One region of the Mesorhizobium sp. M0563 genome, then DNA from elsewhere that is predicted to be linked to it. Evidence: predicted binding sites of a transcription regulator. Region 1 holds the regulator's gene; each other region holds the start of a gene.
What was found. Region 1 encodes LexA, which represses DNA repair genes until DNA is damaged. Its sites were predicted from a motif close to TGTTCNNNNTGTGTTCNG; they were not measured.
Positions count from the first base shown of each region.

Region 2: NKI50_RS15405 (helicase-related protein) is a predicted target of LexA. The motif match lies at 2,531-2,548, and genes of this name have one in related genera.
Region 3: dinB (DNA polymerase IV) is a predicted target of LexA. The motif match lies at 5,094-5,111, and genes of this name have one in related genera.

Region 1 covers NZ_JAMYQV010000007.1:119,592-127,624, forward strand. The annotation lists gene NKI50_RS12090 (ComEC/Rec2 family competence protein) at 1-1,465, shown strand, start outside; gene lexA (transcriptional repressor LexA) at 1,459-2,190, opposite strand; gene kynU (kynureninase) at 2,662-3,909, shown strand; gene NKI50_RS12105 (hormone-sensitive lipase) at 4,005-4,835, shown strand; gene NKI50_RS12110 (molybdopterin molybdotransferase MoeA) at 4,843-6,048, opposite strand; gene moaC (cyclic pyranopterin monophosphate synthase MoaC) at 6,048-6,554, opposite strand; gene trpC (indole-3-glycerol phosphate synthase TrpC) at 6,557-7,369, opposite strand; gene trpD (anthranilate phosphoribosyltransferase) at 7,374-8,033, opposite strand, start outside.
Region 2 covers NZ_JAMYQV010000010.1:131,539-139,571, reverse strand. The annotation lists gene NKI50_RS15405 (helicase-related protein) at 1-2,364, opposite strand, end outside; gene phbB (acetoacetyl-CoA reductase) at 3,082-3,807, opposite strand; gene NKI50_RS15395 (acetyl-CoA C-acetyltransferase) at 3,911-5,095, opposite strand; gene phaR (polyhydroxyalkanoate synthesis repressor PhaR) at 5,374-5,982, shown strand; gene NKI50_RS15385 (hypothetical protein) at 6,110-6,556, opposite strand; gene NKI50_RS15380 (TetR/AcrR family transcriptional regulator) at 6,658-7,311, shown strand; gene NKI50_RS15375 (citrate synthase) at 7,354-8,033, opposite strand, start outside.
Region 3 covers NZ_JAMYQV010000004.1:317,254-325,286, forward strand. The annotation lists gene NKI50_RS08810 (DUF1326 domain-containing protein) at 540-1,172, shown strand; gene NKI50_RS08815 (DUF2182 domain-containing protein) at 1,181-2,059, shown strand; gene NKI50_RS08820 (FAD-dependent oxidoreductase) at 2,257-3,774, shown strand; gene dinB (DNA polymerase IV) at 3,800-5,041, opposite strand; gene NKI50_RS08830 (GNAT family N-acetyltransferase) at 5,445-5,903, opposite strand; gene NKI50_RS08835 (hypothetical protein) at 5,974-6,336, opposite strand; gene NKI50_RS08840 (hypothetical protein) at 6,516-6,818, shown strand; gene NKI50_RS08845 (XRE family transcriptional regulator) at 7,041-7,736, opposite strand; gene NKI50_RS08850 (hypothetical protein) at 7,945-8,033, shown strand, end outside.

The DNA of each region.
Region 1 (8,033 bases):
CGGCATCTACCACATCATCTCCATCTCGGGGCTGCATATGGCGTTGGTCGCCGGCACCATTATGGCGCTGCTGCGCGGCGCCTTTGCGCTGTTTCCCGATTTCTCATCGCGACGGCCGGTCAAGAAATACGCGGCGGCCGCCGCGCTTTTTTCGATTGCGGCCTACCTCGTCTTTTCCGGCATTGTGGTGGCGGCCGAACGCAGCTTCATCATGTTGGCGGTGATGCTTATCGCCGTGCTGTTCGACCGGGCCGCGCTCACCATGCGCAACCTGGCGATCTCGGCCATCGCGGTCATTCTGGTGTCGCCGCACGAGGTGGTCGGTCCGAGCTTCCAGATGTCCTTCGCCGCGACGGCGGCCCTTGTCGGCGCCTATGCAGGCTGGTCCGATTACCGCGCCGGCGGGGCCACCACGCCGCCGCCCCGGCGGTCGCCGCTACGCTTTGCCACTAGAAAGGTACTGCTGGGCATGGGCGGCCTGGCGATGACCTCGATCATTGCAGGGAGCGCCACGGCGCTTTTCGCCATATGGCATTTCCAGCGCGTGGCGCCGCTCAGCCTGTTCGCCAATCTGGCCATCATGCCTATCGTCTCACTGGTCGTCATGCCCTTCGCCGTCCTCAGTGCGCTGGCGATGCCGTTCGGCGCGGATGGGCCTTTCCTCTACGTGATGGGCAAGGGGCTGACGGCGATGATCGCCCTGTCCGGGTGGATCTCCGAGCGCTCGCCGATCGATGCGGTCGGGCTGATTTCGCTGAGATCTGTCCTTTTGGTGACGATCGCCCTCGTCATTGCCAGCATGGCGACGACCTGGTTGCGGCTCGTGGCCCTTCCTTTTGCGCTCGCCGGCTTGCTAACGACAACGCAGACGCGCGTACCCGATGTATTGATCTCGGAGGACGCACGGCTCGTCGCGCTGCCGATCGGCAGCGGTGAACTCGCGGTCAACCGGGCACGCCCGAATGAGTTCACCATCGACAACTGGAAACGCGCGCTCACATCAGAGGCTATCGTCGCGCCGGAAACACCTGGAAAGAACGATCCGCAATTCGACATTGCCGATCCGGCCGACTTACCGCCGGGCATGCCGTTCATTTGCACGGACGGTCTCTGCCTTGCCAGGCATCCATCCGGCGCGATCATCGCGCTAGCCAATGACCGCGATACTGCACGGCCAGCCTGCGCCTTTGCCAGCTTGATCGTCATCGACGACGCCACCGCCCATAATCCCTGCTACTACGACCGGCTGGTCCTCGTCGTCACCAAACGGCAACTGGCGCGCGCGGGAAGTGCGGCCGTCTATTTCGATCCACAAGCGGCAACACGCGCCGAAATCCGCTTCGCCGTCGAAAAATCATACCGGCCCTGGCACGTGCAGCGGAAATTTTCACGCGCGGCGCGGGGCATGCCGCCATACCGCAGAGCCGACAAGCCAAAAGCCGGCGCCAAGGGCGCAGCTCAGTAGCGGCGGATCAGCCCAACGAGCTTGCCCTGCACCTTGACCCTGTCTGGTCCGAAGATGCGCGTCTCGTAGGCCGGATTGGCGGCTTCCAGGGCGATCGAGGCGCCCTTGCGGCGGAACCGCTTCAGCGTCGCTTCTTCCTCGTCGACCAGTGCCACCACGATCTCACCGGGGCTCGCCGTATCGGCATTGCGGATGATCACCGTGTCGCCGTCGAAAATGCCAGCCTCGATCATCGAATCGCCTTTGACCTCGAGCGCATAATGCTCGCCGCCCATGATCATGTCCGGCGGCACCGAGATCGAATGAGTCTGGTGCTGGATGGCATCGATCGGCACACCAGCGGCGATGCGGCCCATCACCGGGATAGACACGGCGGCGACGACATCGTCGTCATTGCCGGCTGCAGGGACGCGCGACGATGTCGGCTTGCCTTGCCGAGGACCTTGCCCAAGACTGCCCTGGATGACACTCGGCGAGAACTTGCGTGCCGCATTGAGGCCGGGGGCGATCGAATCGGGCAGGCGCAGCACCTCCAGCGCACGGGCCCTGTTGGGCAAACGGCGAATGAAGCCGCGCTCCTCCAGCGCCGTAATCAGCCGGTGGATTCCCGATTTGGAAGCCAGGTCGAGCGCTTCCTTCATCTCGTCGAAGGAGGGCGGGATACCGCTTTCCTTCAGCCTTTCGTGGATGAACATAAGCAGTTCGTGTTGTTTGCGTGTCAGCATAGCGACCCCCAACAGAATCAGAAAAACAAACCCAGAACAAACACTATCTGTTCCAGTTGTGTTCCGCAACTGTTTAAAGTTTAATGAATGTGTTAGGGCTCGGGTAACGATACCACTCGCCAAACCGGGACGCTGCATTTTCACCGCCGCGGGCCTCATCGCCTTGATTCTGCTTTCGTTTGCGGCCTCTGGGTTTCCAGAAGGCGGCACTGGTATCGGCCGTCAGCCGGCAAAGGGGCACGGAATTGAAGCCGTATCGACTGTGCGGTTTGGTCAATGCACCGTGAACGAAACGAACTCAAAACGCCAACCTTGGGTTGGCTTGGCTCCTGGTTTCCACCGCATGGTCAGGCAACTTGTCGCCGGTGGAGCCTTGCTGCGCGATACCAGGTAATGGAGAACCGCTCGTGACCGATGGATGCCGTCGATGCGTGTCCGGCGTTGCGGTGAATCTTGGGGAGCAGACAAATCATGACAGGAATTCCCGATCTCGTGGCCATAAGGGCGATGGATGCTGCAGATCCGCTGCGCGCGATGCGCGACCGCTTTGTGCTGCCGCAAGGAGTGATCTATCTCGACGGCAATTCGCTAGGGGCCGCTTCGCGTGCCGCTTTCGATGAATTGAGCAAGGCAGTGACCGAAGAATGGGCGCATGATCTCATCCGCGCCTGGAACACGGCCGGCTGGTTCAACATGCCGCTCGAACTTGGCGACCAGCTCGGGCGCCTGATCGGTGCCGCGGCCGGCCAGACGGTGGTCTGCGACACGACATCGGTCAACATCTACAAGCTGCTGCACGCCGCCATGGCCATGCGGCCGGAGCGGCAGGTCATCGTCGCCGAGGGCGACAGTTTTCCGACAGACCTCTACATGGCTGAGGGTGTGGTTTCGACGCGAAAAGATACGCTGCTGCGCCTCTCGGGGGTCGACGCGCCGAGCATCGAAGAGCTGATCGACGAACGCACCGCCGTGGTGCTGGTCAACCACGTCAACTACAAGTCGGGCGAACTGCGCGACATGCCGGCGCTGACGCGCAGGGCCCAGGAAGCCGGGGCGATGATCGTCTGGGATCTCTGCCACACCGCCGGTGCGATGCCAGTCGAGCTCGACACGGCAAACGCCGATTTTGCCGTTGGCTGCACCTACAAATATCTGAATGGCGGACCGGGCGCGCCTGCCTTCATCTATGCGGCTGAGCGGCATCTTGCCGACATCCAGCAGCCGCTCACCGGCTGGTGGGGCCATGCACGGCCCTTCGCCTTCGAGCCAGGCTATGCGGCCGGCACCGGCATCCGCCGGTTTCTGTGCGGCACCCAGCCGGTCCTGTCTATGCGCACGCTGAAGGGCGCGCTCGACATCTGGAACGATGTCGACATGACGGCGGTGCGCAAGAAGAGCATCGCGCTGGCCGATCTGTTCATCGAGCTTGTCGAGGCAAAGTGCGGCACTTACGGGCTAACGCTCGAAAGCACGCGCGACGGGGAAAAACGCGGCAGCCAGATTTCATTCATGCACGAGCATGGCTACCAGATCATGCGCGCGCTGATCGAACGTGGCGTGATCGGCGATTTTCGCGCCCCATCGACCATGCGCTTCGGCTTCACCCCGCTCTATGTCGGCTATGCCGATGTCTGGCAGGCCGTCGAAGTGCTTGAGGACATCCTGCGCACCGGTGCGTGGAAGGATGCGCGCTTCGCCATCAAGGCGGCTGTCACTTGAGATTGATGCGAGAGCTGGAATCGTGAGGCTGGCGACGACGCGCCGCGCGATGCTCACGGTCGTTGCAAGGCCATATTGCCAGGGGAGGGCGCAGGGTGTTCGAACGTCACATTGCCGATTGGGACAACGCCTATGCCAACGGCGCCAACATAGCCGGCAGCGATCGCTGGCCGGCGGCCTGGGTCGAGCCCGCGCGGGTTTTTCGCGACGTGCTTTCGACCGAGGGCCGGGCGCGGCTCGACATGGCCTATGGCGATGGCCCACGCAACCGGCTCGATCTTTTCCTGCCGGCCACCAAGCCCAAGGGGCTCGTGGTGTTCGTCCATGGCGGCTACTGGATGGCATTCGACAAGAGTTTCTGGTCGCATCTTGCCGCTGGCGCTGTTGATCGCGGCTATGCCGTGGCGATGCCGTCCTACACGCTCTGTCCGCAGATGCGCATTGGCGGCATCGTCAAGGAAGTCGGCGCGGCGATCGGCAAGGCGGCGGGGATGGTCGCAGGGCCGCTGATGCTGACCGGACACTCGGCCGGTGGCCATCTTGTTAGCCGGATGGTTACGACGACGACGCCGCTGGCGCCCGAAATTGTCCGGCGCATTCGCCATGTCGTATCGATCTCGGGTGTGCACGATTTGCGCCCGATCATGCGCACCGGCATGAACGAGACGCTGGCGATCGATGAGGCCGAGGCGCAGGCCGAAAGCCCGGTGCTGCTGCGCCCGATGGACAAGGCCCGCCTGACCTGCTGGGCCGGCGGCGGCGAGCGCGCCGAATTCCTGCGCCAGAGCGCGTTGCTGGCCAATATCTGGATCGGCCTGGGTGCCGCGACCAGTTCGGTGGTCGAGCCTGACCGGCATCATTTCAACATCATCGACGGTTTGGCCGATCCAGACCATCCGCTGACCCGGACCTTGATCTCGGAGTGAGGCAGGTTCAGCGTAGCATCAGCACGTCGCAGGCGGCGCCCGCCGCCGCGGCGGGCGTGAACGGCGCACGGACGATCAGCCCGTTGGCATCGGCCAGCATTTTCAGCATCGAGGAGTCCTGGATGCCGAACGGCGTCGCCACGAGCGTACCGGCGTCGTCTGTGACAACAGCCCGCACATAATCTTGCCTGAGATCGTTGGCCGGCATGGCAGCGCCGAGCCGTGCCTCACGCATATCCTGCTGAAAGGCGCGGCCGCCGAGCCGCGCCAGCAGCGGCTTCAGGAAGAGCTGGGTGCAGACCAGGCTCGCCACCGGATTGCCGGGCAAGCCGATGCAGCGAATGTCGCCCAGCCGCCCGAACATCAGCGGCTTGCCCGGCCGCATGGCGATCTTCCAGAAATCGAGAGTCATGCCTTGCCCGGTCAGCACGTCATGGACGAAATCGTGGTCACCGACCGAGGCACCGCCCAGCGTGACGATGACGTTCGCGCCAGCCTTCACGGCCTTTTCCACCAGCGCAGCGATCGCCTCCCTGCGGTCCGGCGCGATGCCAAGGTCGAGCACTCGCGCACCGACCGACTGTGCGGCGGCGGCGACACCATAGGCGTTGGAGGAGATGATCTGGTCGGGGCCAAGCTCGCTGCCCGGCGGCAGCAATTCGTCGCCGGTGGCGATGATGGCGACCAACGGCCTTTTGACCACGCCGACCTCGGGGTGGTTGGCCGATGCCGCCAGCGACAAGGCCGCCGGGTCGAGCAGGCGGCCTTTGTGCAGCAGGACGTCGCCTTTGGCGAAATCGAGCCCGAGGCGGCGGATGTTTCGCCCCTGCACCGTCGGCTCCGTCACTTCGACGACACCGCGGCCGAGATCGCGGACGTTCTCCTGGATGACGATGGTGTCGGCGCCTTCGGGAAGCGGCGCGCCGGTGAAGATACGGACGGCCTGCCCCTGCTGCACCGTCCCGGCAAAGCCGCTTCCGGCCGGCGCCATGCCGACCACCGAAAGCTTTGCTGGTAAGGACGCGATATCAGCCGCCCGCACGGCATAGCCGTCCATGGCGGAGGCGTTGAACGGCGGCTGGGTGCGGAGCGCCACAACCGACTCCGCCAGCACGCGGTCGGCGGCATCCAGCAGCGCGACGCGTTCGCCCTGCAGTGCAGCTGCGCCGTCCAACAGGCGCTCGAGCGCCTCAGCAACTGGGACCAGCGCCATCAGCGGCCTGCCTCGGTGACCCCATCTTCGGTGATCTTGTAGTCGCCGGATTTGCCGCCGGTCTTTTCAACCAGCCTGATGCCGGAGATGACCATGGCGCGGTCGACCGCCTTGGCCATGTCGTAGATGGTCAGGCAAGCGACCGAGACGGCGCTCAGGGCCTCCATCTCAACGCCGGTTTTGCCGGTGACGCGGGTCAATGCTGTGACCTTCAGGCCGGGCAAAGCTGCGTCCGGCTCGATATCGACAGATATCCTGGTCAGCAGCAGTGGATGGCAGAGCGGGATCAGTTCATGCGTCTTCTTGGCCGCCATGATGCCGGCGATACGCGCGGTACCGAGCACGTCGCCCTTCTTGGCATCGCCGGCGAGGATCATGTCCAGCGTCTCGGGCCGCATCGACACGAAGCCCTCCGCGACTGCCGTGCGCACCGTCTCAGCCTTGTCGCCGACATCGACCATGTTGGCTTCGCCGCGCGCGCCAAGATGGGTGAGGGCGGCCGCCATCCTCAGATCGCCTCTGCCGGCGCCTTGCCCGTCAAAAGCAGGCGCGTTGCAGCGGCCACGTCCTGTTGACGCATCAGGCTCTCACCGACCAGAAAAGTGGCGATGCCGCTCCGCTCAAGCCGGCGGCAATCGTCATGCGAAAAGATACCGCTCTCGCTGACCAGAAGGCGGTCGGCGGGCACCATCGCGACCAGCCGTTCCGAGGTCTCGAGGCTGGTTTCGAAGGTCCGGAGATTGCGGTTGTTGATACCGATCAGCCGCGACGACAGCTGCAGCGCGCGTTCCATCTCAGCCTCGTCATGCACTTCGACCAGCGCGTCCATGCCGAGCCCGAAAGCTGTCGCTTCGAGTTCTCTTGCCAACGCGTCGTCGACGCTGGCCATGATGATCAGTATGGCATCGGCGCCCCATGCCCTGGCCTCGTAGACCTGATAGGGATCGAACAGGAAATCCTTGCGCAAGGCAGGCAACTCGACGGCAGCGCGCGCATCGCTGAGGAACGCGGGCGCCCCCTGGAAAGAGGGTGCGTCGGTCAGCACCGAAAGACAGGCGGCACCGCCTTCCGCATAGGCCCTGGCCAGCGCCGGCGGATCGAAATCGGCGCGGATCAGGCCTTTGGATGGGCTAGCCTTCTTGATTTCGGCAATCAGCGCGAACCTGCCGGATTGGCGCTTTGCTTCAAGGACGGAAAGAAAGCCGCGCGGCGCTTCGGCGTCCGTTGCCCGTGCCTTGATCTCGGCAAACGGCACTTGCGCCTTGGCCGCCGCGATCTCGTCGCGCTTGTAAGCCTCGATCTTGCGCAGGATGTCGGACATAGTTCTAACCGTTCGAAATCTCGACCAGCCTGTCGAGCACTTTCAGCGCGCGGCCGCTGTCGATGGCCTGCGCCGCCGTCACCATGCCGTCGGCAAGTGTCGTCGCCTTGCCGGCCACCACCAGCCCGGCGCCGGCATTCATCAGCACCGTGTCGCGAAAGGCGCCAGCGGCGCCGCCCAGCATGTCGCGCAGTGCCTGGGCATTGTGGGCGGCGTCGCCGCCGCGCAACTCGTCCTTGGTGTGACGCTTCAGCCCGACCGCTTCCGGGGTCAGCACAAAGCTGCGGATCTCGCCGCCGGCCAATTCGGCGACCTGCGTCTCGCCGGTGGTGGTGATCTCGTCATAACCGTCGCCATGGACGACCCAGGCATGGTCGGCACCAAGCTCCTTCAACGTTTCTGCCACCGGCATGATCCATTCGGGCAGGAACACGCCGACCATCTGCCGTCTGACACTGGCCGGATTGGAAAGCGGACCCAGCAGGTTGAAGATGGTGCGGGTGCCGAGCTCGACCCGGGTCGGGCCGACATGCTTCATCGCCGGGTGGTGCGCCGGCGCGAACATGAAGCCAACTCCGGCCTCGTGGATGCAGCGGCCGATCGTCTCCGGAGGGATGTCGATCTTGACGCCCAACGCGATCAGAACATCGGCGGCGCCGGTCAG
Region 2 (8,033 bases), on a different contig from region 1:
CATGAAGGACTGACCGTCATAGGCGCCGTCGGGGCGAGGTCCGAGGCCCGGCTTCCAGTTGGTCGCCGGCCGGATCAGGTCGGCCAGCCGTTCGAGAATATCGACGCGTACAGCACGCCGGCCAAGATTGCGGTAGCCCGCCAGCTTGTAGAAGGTCTTGTCGAAGGTTGGATCGATGACCACCGAGGTGCGGCCGGAGGCCAGTGCGTGAACGACATCGCCGAAGCCGGGCTTGTCCTTGCCGTCGTTTCTCAGCGCCCACAGCATCGTTATCAACCCGGCCGGCGCCGGCTTGATCAGCGCCGGCACGAAGACATGGTAGGCGCCGAAGCGCACGCCGAGACGGCGAAGCGCCGCGCGGCCCTCCTGGTCGAGCGACTTCATCTCGTCGGCGATGTCGCGACGGTTGATGAGGCCGAAATGCTCGACGAGCTGGAAAGCGATGCCGCGGCCGATGCCGGTGATCTGCTCGGCATTCTTGAGATCGACCAGCGGCTTCAGCAGGGATTCGATCTGGAAATTGACGAAGCGCTCGGCGCGCGCCGCAACCTTGTCGCGGGCCGGGCCGGTGAGTTGCTCGTCGGCGAGCAGAACGAGACGCGGCTTCAAAGCGTCTTCGCCAGCGACCAGCGTGCCGATCGGCGCGCCGATCCAGCGCAGCGTGCCATCCGAACCCAGCGCGATGTCGCCATTGGCCGAGGCGCCGAAGCGTTCGGCACGCGCCTCGAACTCGGCGGCAAGCGCCTTCTGCGCCGCCGCCCGCACCGCCTTGGCGTCCTCGCCGCCGGCGCTCTGGTCGGCGGTGAAGCGGAAACCCTGCAACTCGCCGACGTGATGGCCTTCGACGAGGACGGTTCCGGTTGGGCTGATTTCGGCTTCAGGCATCGTGTTTTCTCTAAGGCGCCGCATGAGGACGGAAGTCCTGCGGTCTACAAAACGTTTCGTCAACCGCTCATGCAGCGCATCCGACAGTCTGTCTTCGATTTCGCGCGTCTTTTCCTGCCAGTGTGCCCGATCGGCCAGCCAGCCGGGCCGGTTGGAAACGAAGGTCCATGTGCGGATCTGGGCAATCCTGTGCGATAGCGTGTCGATATCGCCTTCAGTGGTGTCGGCGCGGCGCACCTGCTCGGCCATGTAGTTCTCGTCGACATGGCCGTGCCTGGCAAGGTCCATGTAGATGGAGGCGATCAAGTCGGCGTGCTGGGCCGGCGCGATCTTCCTGTAGTCGGGCAGCGCGCAGGCTTCCCACAGCAGCGCCACCCGCCTGGCGTCGGTGGTGAGTGCCCGGATGTCCTCGTCGCGCGACAGATGCTCGAGCGCCTGCGCGTCCACGGCCGGCAGTGCGCGCGTCAGGCCTTCGACCGGGGCGTTGGTCTCGATCGAGCGCTTCAGCGCATCGAGGTTGGCGAAATCGAAATGCGCGGTACGCCACTGCAGCACTTTCACCGGATCGAAATCATGCGCCTCGATCTTCTTGACCAATTCCTCATCCAGCGGATCGACCTGGGCGGTGACGCCGAAGGTGCCGTCGCGCAGATGCCGGCCGGCACGGCCGGCAATCTGGCCGAGCTCGGCCGCGGTCAGGTTGCGGTACTGGTAGCCGTCGAATTTGCGATTCTGGGCGAAAGCGACGTGGTCGAGGTCGAGGTTGAGGCCCATGCCGATGGCGTCGGTGGCGACGAGGTAGTCGACATCGCCCGACTGGAACAGCGCCACCTGGGCGTTGCGGGTGCGCGGGCTGAGCGCGCCGAGCACGACGGCGGCACCGCCCTGCTGGCGGCGGATCAGCTCGGCGATGGCATAGACCTCGTCGGCCGAGAAGGCGACGATCGCGGTGCGCCGCGGCAGGCGGGTCAGCTTCTTCGAGCCGGCATAGGCAAGATGCGACAGCCGTGGCCGGGTCACCACCGACACGCCCCGCAGCAGGCGCTGCAGAATGCCGTGCATGGTGGCCGCACCCAGCAGCAGCGTCTCCTGGCGGCCGCGCAGATGCAGGATGCGATCGGTGAAGATGTGGCCGCGTTCGAGATCGCCAGCGAGCTGGACCTCGTCGATGGCAACGAAGGCGGCGTCGGTCTCGCGCGGCATCGCTTCCACCGTGCAGACCGAGTATTTCGCGCCCGCCGGCTGGATCTTTTCCTCGCCGGTGATGAGCGCAACCTTATGGGCGCCGACCTTCTCGCAGACGCGCGTATAAACCTCGCGGGCAAGCAGCCTGAGCGGTAGGCCGATGACGCCGCTCTCATGCGCCACCATGCGTTCGATGGCGAGATGGGTCTTGCCGGTATTGGTCGGGCCGAGCACGGCCGTTACGTCTCGACCCGACAGGATCAGCGGTTCAGTGTGTTTCGGATGGATGTTCATCGGCCTGGAAATAAGGCTCTCTGCCTCGCATTGTCGGGAGCGCGCCCATATTGGCCGCGTATGACAGGCGACACATAGGGATTTCGGGCGCGAAGCGAAAGCGGAATGTGCCGAGGGCAGGCTGATTGGTCGGTTCGAAGCCAGAAATCTGTTCCCGATTAACAGTTGGAACGAGTCTGGAACGAATCAGCGACGAATCACTGACTCGCGCTGATTCAGGTTTTGTTCACGGCTACATCTGGGATTTCTGCCGGCGAGTCTCACCACATGCTGAATCACAGAAACTGGCCCGATTCATGCAGGCGGCATTCAAACGAGCACCACCGTTAACCTTTGCCGGTGAATGATCGTGGCCGGCCAATCTGCTTCGCCCAACATTATGAAATTATTGATGTTTCCTAATCCGCTTTAATCATTTCGAGGGTGTTTTCGGCTCTCGCCGTTAACGTTCCGCTCAAAGCCGGAACGAATCGGCGACGAATCAGCGATAGGCAAAGTTTCTTGGTTTGTTCACCGCAACATGTTGTGTTGTGAACAGCTTTTCCACCGAGAATCCACAGGCTGCCGGGCAGTTTTTGCACAGGCTGCGCAGCGGCCGTTAACCTTTGCGTGCCGGATTGGGGGGAGATCTTGCAACGGGAAGACCGCTATAGAAACGGGCCGTTTTGCAGGCCCGTTCGTCCAAGCGCGTATCTATCTCAACGTAAAGATAAACGGTCAGGCGATGTACTGCCCGCCATTGGCTGATATGGTCGAGCCGGTGATGAACCCGGCATCGTCGGAAGCGAGGAAGACGACGCAGCGCGCGATCTCCTCCGGCTCGCCGAGACGGCCGACCGGGATCTGCGGAAGGACACGCTCGTTGAGCACCTTCCCGTCCATCGCTTTGACCATCTCGGTGGCGATGTAGCCGGGGCAGATGACGTTGACGGTGATGCCGGCGCGCGCGCCTTCCTGGGCCAACGCCTTGGTGAAGCCGATATCGCCGGCCTTCGAGGCCGAATAATTGACCTGGCCGACCTGCCCTTTCTGGCCATTGATCGAGGAGATGGTGATGACGCGGCCGAATTTGCGGTCGCGCATGCCGCCCCACAACGGATGCGTCATGTTGAAGACGCCGGAAAGGTTGGTGTCGAGGACCTCTTTCCATTGCTCGCGCGTCATCTTGTGGAACATCGCGTCGCGCGTGATGCCTGCATTGTTGACCAGCACCGATACGGGACCGAGATCGGCCTCTACCTGTTTGATGCCGGCAGCGCAGGCCTCGTAGTCGGCAACCGACCATTTGTAGACCGGGATGCCGGTCGCTGCCTTGAACTTTGCTGCCGCTTCCTCATTGCCGGCGTAGTTTGCGGCAACCGAATAGCCGGCGCTTTTCAAGGCGACCGATATCGCCGCGCCGATGCCGCGCGACCCGCCTGTGACGATTGCAACCTTTGTCATGTGTCCTCCCGGGAAATGCAGATGACTGAGCGTTGAAGCGGTAGGTTTGCCCTCTATTCCCTACTCGCTTTGCGCCAGTATCCTATTCGTATCGCTTATCTCATCACAATGCTTCCACGCACATGGCAACGCCCATGCCGCCGCCGATGCACAGCGTGGCAAGACCTTTCTTGGCACTTCTGCGACGCATTTCGTAGACCAGCGTGTTGAAGATGCGGGCGCCCGAGGCGCCGACCGGATGGCCGATGGCGATGGCGCCGCCATTGACGTTGACGATGGACGGGTCCCAGCCCATGTCCTTGTTGACGGCGCAGGCCTGCGCGGCGAAGGCCTCGTTGGCTTCGACCAGATCGAGGTCGCCGACCGACCAGCCGGCCTTGGCCAGCGCCTTGCGCGAGGAGGGGATCGGTCCCGTCCCCATGATCTGCGGGTCAACGCCGGCGGTCGCCCAGGAAACGATACGCACCAGCGGCGTGATGCCGCGCCTTGCGGCTTCCGCTTCGGTCATCAGCACCACGGCGGCGGCGCCGTCATTGATGCCGGAAGCATTGGCTGCTGTCACCGTGCCGTCTTTGTCGAAGGCGGGCTTGAGCTTGGTCATGGCGTCGATCGTCGCGCCATGGCGGATGTACTCGTCCTGGTCGACTATCGTGTCGCCCTTCCTGCCCTTGACTGTGAAGGCAACGATCTCGTCGTTGAATTTTCCGCCTTTCTGCGCAGCCTCGGCCTTGTTCTGGGAAGCCAGTGCGAACTGGTCCTGGTCGTCGCGGGTGATTTGGAACTGGCGGGCGACGTTCTCCGCCGTGTTGCCCATATGATAACCATAGAAGGCATCGGTCAGGCCGTCCTTGATCATGGTGTCGATCAGCTTGAAATCGCCCATCTTGACGCCACCGCGCAGATGCTGCGCATGCGGAGCCATCGACATCGATTCCTGGCCGCCGGCAACGATGATTTTTGCATCGCCCTGGGCGATCTGCTGCATGCCGAGCGCGATGGCGCGCAGGCCGGAGCCGCAGAGCTGGTTCAGGCCCCAGGAGGTCGCCTCCTGCGGCACGCCGGCGGCCATGGCCGCCTGCCGCGCCGGGTTCTGCCCTTGAGCCGCGGTCAGGATCTGGCCGAGAATGACCTCGTCCACCTCCTTGCCGTCGACGCCGGCGCGGGCAAGCGCTTCCCTGACGGCGACGGCACCCAGTTCATGAGCTGGCGTGTTGGCGAAGGCGCCGTTGAAGGAGCCGACAGGCGTGCGCGCCGCACTGGCGACAACGATGGCGTTGGAAGCGGACATGTTCTTCTCCAGACTTTCGGGGAGCGATTTCGGGTGCCGTCGGGGACTTTTCTTGCCCTTTCCACAACCCGAGTCAAACCCGAAATGGGCATGGCGTTCCTCCGCGGCAAGCAGGCCGCGCGTCGCTGCGATGACGGCCCATCCGTGCTGCGCAGCATAAAATGTTCCCGCACTGCACAAACAGCTTGGATTCATGACGCTTTTGCGCATATCCTTTAACAAGGCGCAATCGTTACCGGCGGCTTACTTAAGCTGGCCGGTGTCCGGGGAGGATGCAGATGGCCGCGAAAGACGAACCTATTGTTATCAAGAAATATGCCAATCGCCGTCTCTACAATACGGGCACCAGCACCTATGTGACGCTCGAGGATCTCGCAGAAATGGTCAAAAAAGGCGAGGACTTTACTGTCCAGGACGCCAAGACCGGCGACGACATCACGCATCCGGTGCTGACCCAGATCATCTTCGAGCTGGAGAACAAGGACGGGCAGAACATGCTGCCGATCCCGTTCCTGCGTCAGCTCATCGCCTACTACGGCGACCAGATGCAGATGATCGTGCCAAGCTTTCTCGAACAGTCGATGCTGGCCTTCTCGAAGGAGCAGGAACGCTTTCGCGAGCAGATGAAAGATGCCCTCGGCAAGTCGCCGATGGACATGATGAAGATCGCGACGCCGATCAAGGTGCTGGAGGAGCAGACTCGGCGTAACATGGAAATGTTCCAGAACGCCATGCGGCTGTTCACGCCGTTCCCGCCTGCGGGGTCTGCGCCGGCAGCAGCACCGGCCGAACAGGCCAGGAAAGAAACACCGGAAAAACCGGACGACCTTCAGGAGCTGAAGGAGCAGATCGCCGCGATGCAGCGCAAGCTCGACACGATGTCGTGACTGCCGGCCGGCGAAGCGCCGGCCCAAAATTTCCCTCAGCAGGCCTGTGTCAGAAAACATCTTCGCCTCGAAGGTGAAGATGTCATCCACGCTCTATTTTGTGGCACGCTCTATTTCGTGGCATGCCCTATTTCGTGGTCACCGTCACCAGAGCGGTAACAGGTTTGCCGTCTACTAGAATGGGCCGGTGATGATCATCGGCAAGAAGCACGCCGATCACGTGTCTGCCGGCGGCATCCGGGCAATGGCCGAAACGGGCCTTGATAAGATCACCGCCAAAGTCGCTGTTCATGCTGTTGTACGGCTTGCCGGGGATGTTGCAGGTGTCTCCGTTGGGATCGATCTTCATATGCACGTGGCCGCATTGCTTGATTTCCCCGCACTCACCCGCAGTGAGCAGCCTGAAGTTGCTCCTGACGACAACGCCTATCGCCTTCTCAGGAGAATTGCCCAGTTCGACAACTGAACCCGCCGTCGGCCAGACGACTTCCAGGGTGGGCCGATCCTCGGCCTCGGCAGATACGAGCGACAATAAGGAGAAAGCGAGGGCAGTCGTTGCGGTGATGCGAAACATGGTAACCTCCGTTGCGATGTAAACATTGATTACATACGCAGCGCTCGAACACAAGGGAAATAATCAGTGATTACATTCCGCTCTCGTGCTATTTGACTGAGATGACCAAGACAACTGATTCCGACGAAGCCGGAGATGCCAAGCGATACCATCACGGCAATCTCGTCGAGGCCTTGATCACGGCAACCGTGGAGATCATCGAGGAGCGGGGAGCCGAGCATGTGTCCGTACGCGAGGCCGCAAAACGTGCCGGCGTTTCGCCCGGCGCGCCATTCCGGCATTTTCGATCGAAAACAGCGCTGCTCACCGCGGTCGCCGAACAGGCCATGGATCGGCTGACAAAGGCCGTTGCCAAGGCGCGGTCGAAAATCGACAGCGCAGATCCCATTGAGGCCTTCGAAGCAATCGGACAAGGCTATCTGGAATGGGCAATTAGCAACCCCACGCATTTCCAGATCATCAGTTCCCGAACCCTGATTGATTTTGAAGGGTCGGACAGCCTTCGTGATCAGAATGAGGCTATTCGGCGGACGATGATCGACTTGCTGACGCAAGCGCAACAACAGGGTCGGCTTGCTCCCGGCACCGACTTTGATCATCTTGTGCTTGCCGCGCGTGCACTCGTTTATGGGTTGGCACGCATGGCGATCGATGGTCATTTCCGGGAATGGCATCCGTCCGAGCCGCCAGCCCTGGCCGCGCAGCGGGCTCTCCGACTTTTCATGAGCCGGATGACCATTCCATCTAAAGCTTAATCCGCCAGCACCCAAAAAAAGGGCCCGCGATTGCGTCGCCAGCTAATGGAACTCCGGCAGCGGTCCCTGGTAGCGGGCGCGTGGTCTGATCAGGCCGCTGCTTGTCACCTGCTCCACGGCATGCGCGGCCCAGCCGATGCTGCGGCCGAGCGCAAACAAGCGAAACGGCGCATCGGACGGCAAACGGAGGCTGCGCGTCAGCGCGGCCAAGGCGAAATCGACGTTCGGGCGCATGCCCGTTGCCGCAAAGGCCGCATCGCAAAGCCGTAACAGCCCATCATCGACATCGATCGCGGCCAGCAACGGTTCCGCACGCGGATCGCCGTCGGGATAAAGCGGATGGCCAAATCCGGGCAGTGGCCTGTCGTGACCGAGCCAGCGTCCGACAGCCGCATCCGGCCCCAATCTCTGCGCATCCTCCGCCAGCATCATGACCGCCTCCGCGGCGCCGCCATGGCGCGGACCGGAGAGCGTGGCGAGGCCAGCAAGCAGGCAGGCCGAAACAGGTGCACCGGTGGACGCGGCGACCCGCGCGGCGAAGGTCGATGCGTTCAGTTCGTGATCGGCCAACAGCACCAGCGAGCGGCGGATCAAGTCTGCGCCGGCTGCATCGAGGGACCAGCCCTGCGCCAGTCGTTCGTGCACGGCACCGATTCCGCGAACCGCGCCGAGCGCCTGGGCCAGAGCGGCGATGGCGCCGGCCGCATCGTGGTTGAGCGAAG
Region 3 (8,033 bases), on a different contig from region 1:
TTGTTTACCTCCCAGTTGATCCGGAACGGGCTGCAACGTGCCTTAGGCCGTAGCCTGATCACGGATAGGCGACACAATGTGAGGTCTGCCCATCCGGAAGTATCCGGATAGGTCAGACAATCACCGACGCAAGTCAGGCATGTGAAGCGTTGGACGAAACTCTGGCTCGCGTTTCGCATGCCAAGAGTGCGCCTTTGAGAAGGAAGTGTCCACAACTTGGACGGGACATGATGATGATTGCGGCATTCCATGCCGATTTCCGGTCCTGCCAAATCCTTGCTGCTCGGATCGCTGCCGAACGCCCCTTCTGGGGTCATTTCCGGACCTTGGCGGGTTGCGCTCGGAAACGCTTGTTTCGACCCACGTCTGCCGTTCCGATATCGCCCCGCCATCTCCGGGGGGTATGTTCACCCAAATTCGACAAGAAACCGCATTGGCCTGCCGCCTCTTGTCGCGATCACTCTTGGCGCCACAGGATGGCGGCACGGCCGGCGCAGGTGTATGATGATGGTCTAATACTTCGCATCAGGGAGGACAGCATGACGTCTTGGGAAATCAAGGGACGGGAACTCGTCAATTGCACCTGCGAATATGGCTGCAACTGTCAATTCAATGCGCTGCCCGACAAAGGCCATTGCCATGCGGTGGCGGGCATCCAGATTGACGAAGGTCATCATGGCGAAACCGCTCTCGACGGCCTGCGGATCGCCGCGATCTTCAAATGGCCTGGCGCGATCCACGAAGGCAATGGCGAAGCCATCGCTTTCGTCGACGAGAATGCAACCGACCGGCAGCGTCAAGCGCTGCTGCGCATCATGACCGGCCAGGACACCGACCCGTTCGCGACGATGTTCGCCGTCTACGCCTCAACCGTGACAAAAATGAATGAGCCGGTTTTCACCAAGATCGATCTCGACCTCGATATCGACGGCCGCAGGGGCCGCATCTTCGTCAAGGACTACATCGAAACGGTCGGCGAACCAATTCGCAACAAGGTGACGGGCGCGGACTCGCGCGCTCAGATCGTGTTGCCGAACGGCTTCGAATATGCGGTCGCCGAGATCGGCAGCGCTTCAAGCACAACCAGCGGGCCGGTTCAGGTGAATATGAAGGACAGTTACGGCCAGTTCGCCCGGCTGCATCTCAACAATCACGGGGTGGTGCGGGCCTGACGCGCCGCATGGACGGTGGGTCGCCACTGGAACGGCTGCTCAGACGCGACCGCGTCATCACGATTGCGGGCGTGGCGGCGCTGTGCCTGCTGGGCTGGCTTTATATCGTCGCCGGTGCAGGGCTCGGCATGAATGCGTGGGAGATGACGAGGGTCGCGCTATTCCCCCACCAGCAAACCGCCGACATGACCTCCGATATGTCTGGCATGGACATGCCCGGCATGGACATGAGCGCAATGGCCACGGCGACGGAACCGCGGGTCTGGGGGGCGGCGAACTGGGCGCTGATGATCGCCATGTGGTGGGTCATGATGATCGCCATGATGTCTCCGAGCGCGGCGCCGACTGTCCTGCTCTATGCGCGCGTGCATCGCCATGCGCTCGCACAAGGGCAGATCCAGGACAAGCTCGCGCCCACCGGCGTATTCATGGCAGGCTATCTCCTGGTCTGGCTGGGGTTCTCCGTCGCGGCAGCTGCGTTGCATTGGCTGCTCGAACGCGAGGCATTCGTTACCGCGGCGACGATGAGTTCGCAGAGCCGCTGGCTTTCAGGCATCGTCCTGATCGCCGCGGGCCTGTATCAGCTCTCGCCGCTCAAGAACGCCTGCCTGTCGCATTGCAGGAAGCCGACGGCGTTCCTTTCCCGCCACTGGCGTCCCCACACACTTGGCGCGCTGCGTTTGGGCGCGCTGCACGGGGCGTTCTGTGTCGGATGCTGCTGGATGCTGATGGCGTTATTGTTCGTGGGTGGCATAATGAATCTGGTGTGGGTTGCCGGGCTCGCTATTCTGGTGCTGGTTGAAAAGGTGTTTCCTGTCGGCCAGTGGGTTGGCCGGGCGGCCGGCATCGCCCTGATCGCCTGGGGCAGCGCAACGCTTTTGGTCTGACGACCAGGGCCGCCTCGAATGTCGCATTTGCAGGAAACGATCGCTCCTGGCGCCAAGTGCACCGCCCCAGCCAGGCCGGCTCACAACGCGTCGGGGCGGACCGGCGGTGACGTCAAGCTTACGCAGGCATTCAGGCGTCGAGGAACTTTGAATCCTGGCGTCCGTTTATCCGAATGTCGAGTATGAAGGGCTCCGCCATGAATGTCGGCGACGAAAGGACTGTATCCGTTTGGGCGAGAACCGAAGTAGCGCCTGATGCGGTTCCGCTCGAGCGGAGTGAACAGGTCGATGTCGTGGTCGTCGGATCTGGCATTGTCGGACTGTCGGTCGCCTACGAACTGGCCATCGCCGGGCAAAAGGTGGCGGTGCTCGATCGCGGCCGGATCGGAAGCGGCATGACGGCCCGCACCACCGCGCACCTGTCATCGATCTGCGATGACTATTTTTCGGAACTGATCAAATTGCGCGGCGAGGAACTGGCGCGGATTTACTATCAAAGCCAGTCGGCCGCTATTGACCGTATCCAATCGATCCTGGAGGCGGAGGGTATCGCGTGTGATTTCCGCCGCCTCGACGGTTTTCTGTTTCCGGCGTCGGGCAGGAAGGAATCCGTCATCGAGCGCGAACTGGACGCCGCCCGGAAAATCGGTGTCGACGTCGAGAAAACCGTGGGCGTGCCGCTTGCAGGCTTTTCGGATGCACCGATCCTTCGCTACGCCAATCAGGCGACATTTCACCCGCTCAAATATCTCCGCGGGCTGGCTGCCGGCATCCGCGCGCGCGGCGGCGCGCTTTATGCGGAGACCATCGTCGACAAAGTTGAGGAGACCGACGGCGTGCGCGTAAGCACGGTCTCGGGCTTTGCCGTGTCTGCCAAATCGGCCGTTGTCGCCACCAACTCGCCGATCAACGATCGGGTCGCGCTCCATACCAAGCAAGCGCCCTATCGGACCTACGCGATGTCGTTCGAGATCGCGCGCGACGTTTTGCCGGATGCACTCTATTGGGACACGCTGGACCCCTATCACTACGTTCGTCTGCAGCCTGGCGAAGGCGAGACCGACTTTCTGATCGTCGGTGGTGAAGACCATAAGACAGGGCAGGCCGACGACGCCGACCACCGCTTCACGGCCCTGGCGGCCTGGATCAAAAAATTGGTGCCCGATATCGGCGCGGAAGCCAATCGATGGTCCGGGCAGGTGATGGAGACCGTCGATTATGCCGGATTCATCGGCCGCAATCCCGGTGATCGGCGAGTCTTCGTTGCTACCGGCGATTCCGGCCAGGGCATCACCCATGGGGTCGTGGCCGGCCTGTTGATTTCGGACCTGATCCTGAAGCGGCAAAGCCCCTGGCGGGAACTTTACGAACCCTCCCGCAAGACGGTACGGGCGATCGGCGATTATCTAGCGGAGAATGCGACAGCGATCAGGAGTTTTGCCGAGTATGTCGCGCCTGGTGAAATCGATTCCGCCGACAAGCTGCGGCCGGGGCAGGGCGCTATCGTGCGCGAAGGTCTTACCAAAGTCGCGGCTTTTCGCGACGAGGACGGCACGCTCTACAAACGCTCGGCCGCATGTACCCATGTCGGCTGCCACGTTCATTGGAACTCGCTGGAACGCTGCTGGGACTGCCCCTGCCACGGCTCGCATTTTGCCGTCGATGGCACGGCCTTGAACGGGCCGGCAGTATCGCCCCTGGCTCCTGTCGGATAGTCTTTTTTCGCCCCGGCCGCGCAGCTCACAGCTCCTTTTCGGCGAGCTCGCGAAACGCGTCGGGAACCGACCGCTGTAGGCCTAGCGCGACCGAGGCGTAGCCGACCGCCTCCCAGCCGAAGCGGTCGCGGATCTTGTCGACGGCGCGATCTGCGGTCCAGCGCGCCGCGCCCCTGCTGGTGCCCGGGCGGCGGCGGTCGTCGGCGAGCCCGAGCGGCAGTTCCAGTTGCAGGCCGGCATGCTGCTCCAGATGCGATACAGCGATCGCCAGCAGCGAGATTGTCTTTTCGTGCGGATGGTCGATGAGCACCTTGCGCACCAGCGCCTCGGCGATCTCGGCCAGCATGGCGGTTGCCGAAATCGGCTGGTCGAGCGTGATCGAGCGCGTCACCGAGCGCAGGTCGGCAAAGCGGACACGAACCGTCACCGTGCGGCCGGGGCGGGATTTCGCCCGCAATCTGGTGGCGACCCTATCGGCCAGATGCAGCAAAGCCGGCACGAAGACTTCCTCGTCGGCCGGCTTCCTGCCGAGCGCCGATTGCGCGCCCGCCGAGCGCGCCCGGCGCTGCGTCTCCAGCTTGCGCGGATCGCGGTTCCACGCCAGCGCGTTGAGTTTTTCTCCCGCCGCCGGCCCGAGCAGGCGCTCCAGCGCGCCATTGTTGGTCTTCGCCAGCTCGCCGATGGTGTTGACGCCGATGCCGGCCAGCCGCTCCCTGGTGACCGGGCCGACACCCCACATCAGCTCGACCGGCAGGTGGTGCAGGAACTCCAGCTCGTGGCGCGGATCGACCACCACCAGCCCATCGGGTTTTGCGACCTGTGAGGCGATCTTGGCCAGATGCTTGGTGCGGGCTACGCCGACCGAGATCGGCAGGCCGAGCTCGGCCCGCACGCGGTGGCGGATCTTGCCGGCGATCTCGGCCGGCGAGCCGAACAGGTGGGTGCAGCCGGCGACGTCGGCAAAGGCCTCGTCGATGGAAATTCGCTCGACCACCGGCGTGAAATCGCCCAGCACCTTGATTGCCGCATCGCCCAGCCGCTGATAGTCCTTGAAATGGCCGCCGACGAAAATGAGTTGCGGGCAGAGTTCCCGCGCCCGCCGTCCCGGCATGCCGCCGCGCACGCCGAACGCCTTGGCTTCATAGGATGCGGCGAGCACTACCCCGCCGCCGACGGCAATCGGCTTGCCGCGCAAGGCCGGGTCGAGCAGTTGTTCGACCGAGGCATAGAAGGCATCCAGATCCGCGTGGAGGATGTTGGCTTCCATCCGGCCCGTTCGCCCGCGGCGGTTCGAACGCCGCCTTGTCTAGAGTTTTGATGAGAACATAAAGAGAACATTGTGGGCGGATTGTCAAGCGGCGCGGAGGGCAGGTGAAGGGCAATTGTTTCAGTTTGGCGCCCTCTGTCTGCCTGCGTTCCAGCGTTGGTGGTTGGCGAAAGTCGAAGCAACATCCAATCTCCCCCCTTGCGGGGGAGATGTCCGGCAGGACAGAGGGGGGTGGGACGGATCGCCAACTTCGACTTCAGTTGTTGCCAACTCGAATCAGCCTGAGGGTTTGGCTCCGATTGGTTGACAGGTCGGAGGGAACAGCACCCCCCTCTGCCCTGCCGGGCATCTCCCCGCAAGGGGGGAGATCGGCAGCTTCGCCGACGGCGCCTGCTGCAGCGACCTACAGCGCCATCTTGTAGCCGAGATGGCTGGCGGTGAAACCGAGGCGCTCGTAGAAGGTGTGCGCTTCCCGTCGACTGTTGTCCGTGGTGAGCTGAATGAGGCTGCAGCCGCGCGAACGGCACGCTTCAATCGCCCATTCGATCATCAGCTTGCCGACGCCGCGAGAGCGCCATTGCCGGGCGACGCGAACGCCTTCGATCTGGTCGCGCCAGGCACCCTTCCTGGAGATACCCGGAAGGAAGGTGAGTTGCAGGGTCCCGACCACTTGCTCGCCCTCGACGGCCACGGCCAGCAACTGGTTGGGATCGGCATCGATCGCGCTGACGGCATCGAGATAGGATGGCGCGAGCGGCGTGGACGGGTCTTCCCGGTCTGCGCCGAGCGCATCGTCGGCAAGCATTGCAACGATCGCCGGCAGGTCGGGCGCCTGGGCACGACGGAATTCGATCTCGCTCATCGCGCGGAGACATACGGCGCAGTGTTGGCGATCGCAATATCCGTTTTGACTGCAAGGGGGGCGCGCGTCTTCAGGCGGCCTCCAACGCCCAGAGGCGATAGCCGTAGCGGCGGAAGAAGCGGGCGAAGAGGCGCTGCTGCCTGGCGCGGGCGAGGTCGGCGCTGCGCCTTTCCTGTCGCCAGTGCGGCATGTTGCGGAACATCGACAGGAAGCGGGCGGCGTCCTCGATCGCCTCCTCGGCCGACTGCGCCGGGCGGATCGCCGCCAGGAACAAAGCGCGGCTCGGCTTCATCCGGTCGATCGCCGCCTTGCGCTGGCGATGGCCCTGGCGCGCCGTGCGGATGCCGTCCTGGCGGATGGCCGCGAAGGCGGCAAGCATGGCCGGGCTGTCGCCGGCATAACCGCAGGCCTGGGCGAACTGGGCGAGGTCCATCGTCACTCCCTTGCATTCGGTGGACGGAGCGGCCGCGGCTGCGCCGATTCCAGCTTGCATGGTATAGAAGCATAACTCAAATAAATGAACAAGTGAAACTTTCACGTTGGTGTAAGCGGAACCGACTCGACTCCGCCTCGAAAACCGATAATGTGAACAAAGCAGGAACAACGATGGGGATGGCCATGGCATTAGCGGGCAAGGAAGCGACGATCGCCGATGTCGTCTCGATTGCCGTCGAGTGCATCGATTGCGGCCGCAACAGGTGGTGGAAGCCGGCCGAGCTCAAGCGGCATGGGGTGAGGCCGGAGACACCGCTATCAGCACTTTCCGGGCGCCTGATCTGCAAGGCCTGCCGGGCCGACGGCCTGCCGGGCGCCGCCGTTTCGATCCAGGCTGCCTTCATCGACGACCGGCAGCGAGCCCGCGCCGAGGCGCGCCTGCTCAACGGTCGAGAGCTGGAGCAATCGAGGCGGGCTTGAGGGGGAGGGCGTGCTGCTCTTCCCTTCTCCCCTTGTGGGAGAAGGTGGCCGAGCGAAGATCGGTCGGATGAGGGGTGTTGGACGGATCGCTACCTTGATGGCGTAAGTGCTTAAAATCGCGTCTACATTTCCTCCGCCGCGTTCCTTCCAGCACCCTCATCCGGCTCGGCGCTGTGCGCCGATCCACCTTCTCCCACAAGGGGAGAAGGCAACAAGCGCCCGTCAATACCCCAGCAGTTCCTTGAGCGGGATGACGCGGAAGACGTTCTTGATGGCGTAGCGGTTGAAGGTCAGCGTCTTGGGCGGATTGTATTGCTCGACGATCAGCTCGGCGGCGGTGCGCTTGACCAGCTTCTTGATGAAGGCCTTGCCGTTTTGCTCGTTCTCCTCGGGCAGCGTCTCGATCACCACATGGTCGCCGGGCACGGCCTCGCGGCCGCCGCAATAGATCATCTCGCCGGGCTCGTAGCGCGGCACCATCGAATCGCTCAGCACGTGCAGCGCAAACACGTTGCGCAGATGCCGGATCCCCGGCGGCCGCTGGACATAGCCGGCCGGCTGGCCGTTGAAGGTGAAGTCGCCATCGTCGCCGCCGACGGCGGTGCCGAGAAGCTGGATGTCCATCGGCCCGGCGGGCAGGGGGCCGGGATCGGTGACGATCTCGGCATCGGCGACCGGCCCGGCATCTTCGAGGAAGACGACCTCGCCCTTGCCGAGCGCCACCGGGTCGACGCGCAGGAAGGCGGCGGTCTTCAAAAGGTTCTCGGTCTTGGGCAGGTTGCGCCCGGTTTCCCAATTGCCGACGGCAGCGACGTCGGTGTCGTTGTGCTCGGCAATGTGGCGCATCACCAGGCCGCGCTGCTTGCGCGCCCGGCGGATCGCCGCCCCGACCTTGATCGACAGTGCAGTTTTCACCATGGCTCCATCTGAGGCACAAGATCCGGTCTCGTCTATGCAAGAATCGCTTGCATTATGTCTTAAGTTATGCTCTTATGTGGCCATGCACAAGTCGCTCCGCCAGCTTTCGGTCCTCGAATCCGCCCCCCAGCGCCAAGGAGGCGGCCGCGGTAGTCATGTGCCAACCTTTTCCCCTTCGTCCTGGCTGTCCTCCTCCCCGGCCGGGACGATGCCCGAGGCTCGCGCCTCGGATCCGGCAGCGCAAGCGGCCGGAACGGCCGGAGCCGTTCCCCTCACGGCTCCGGCCACGAATTGCCT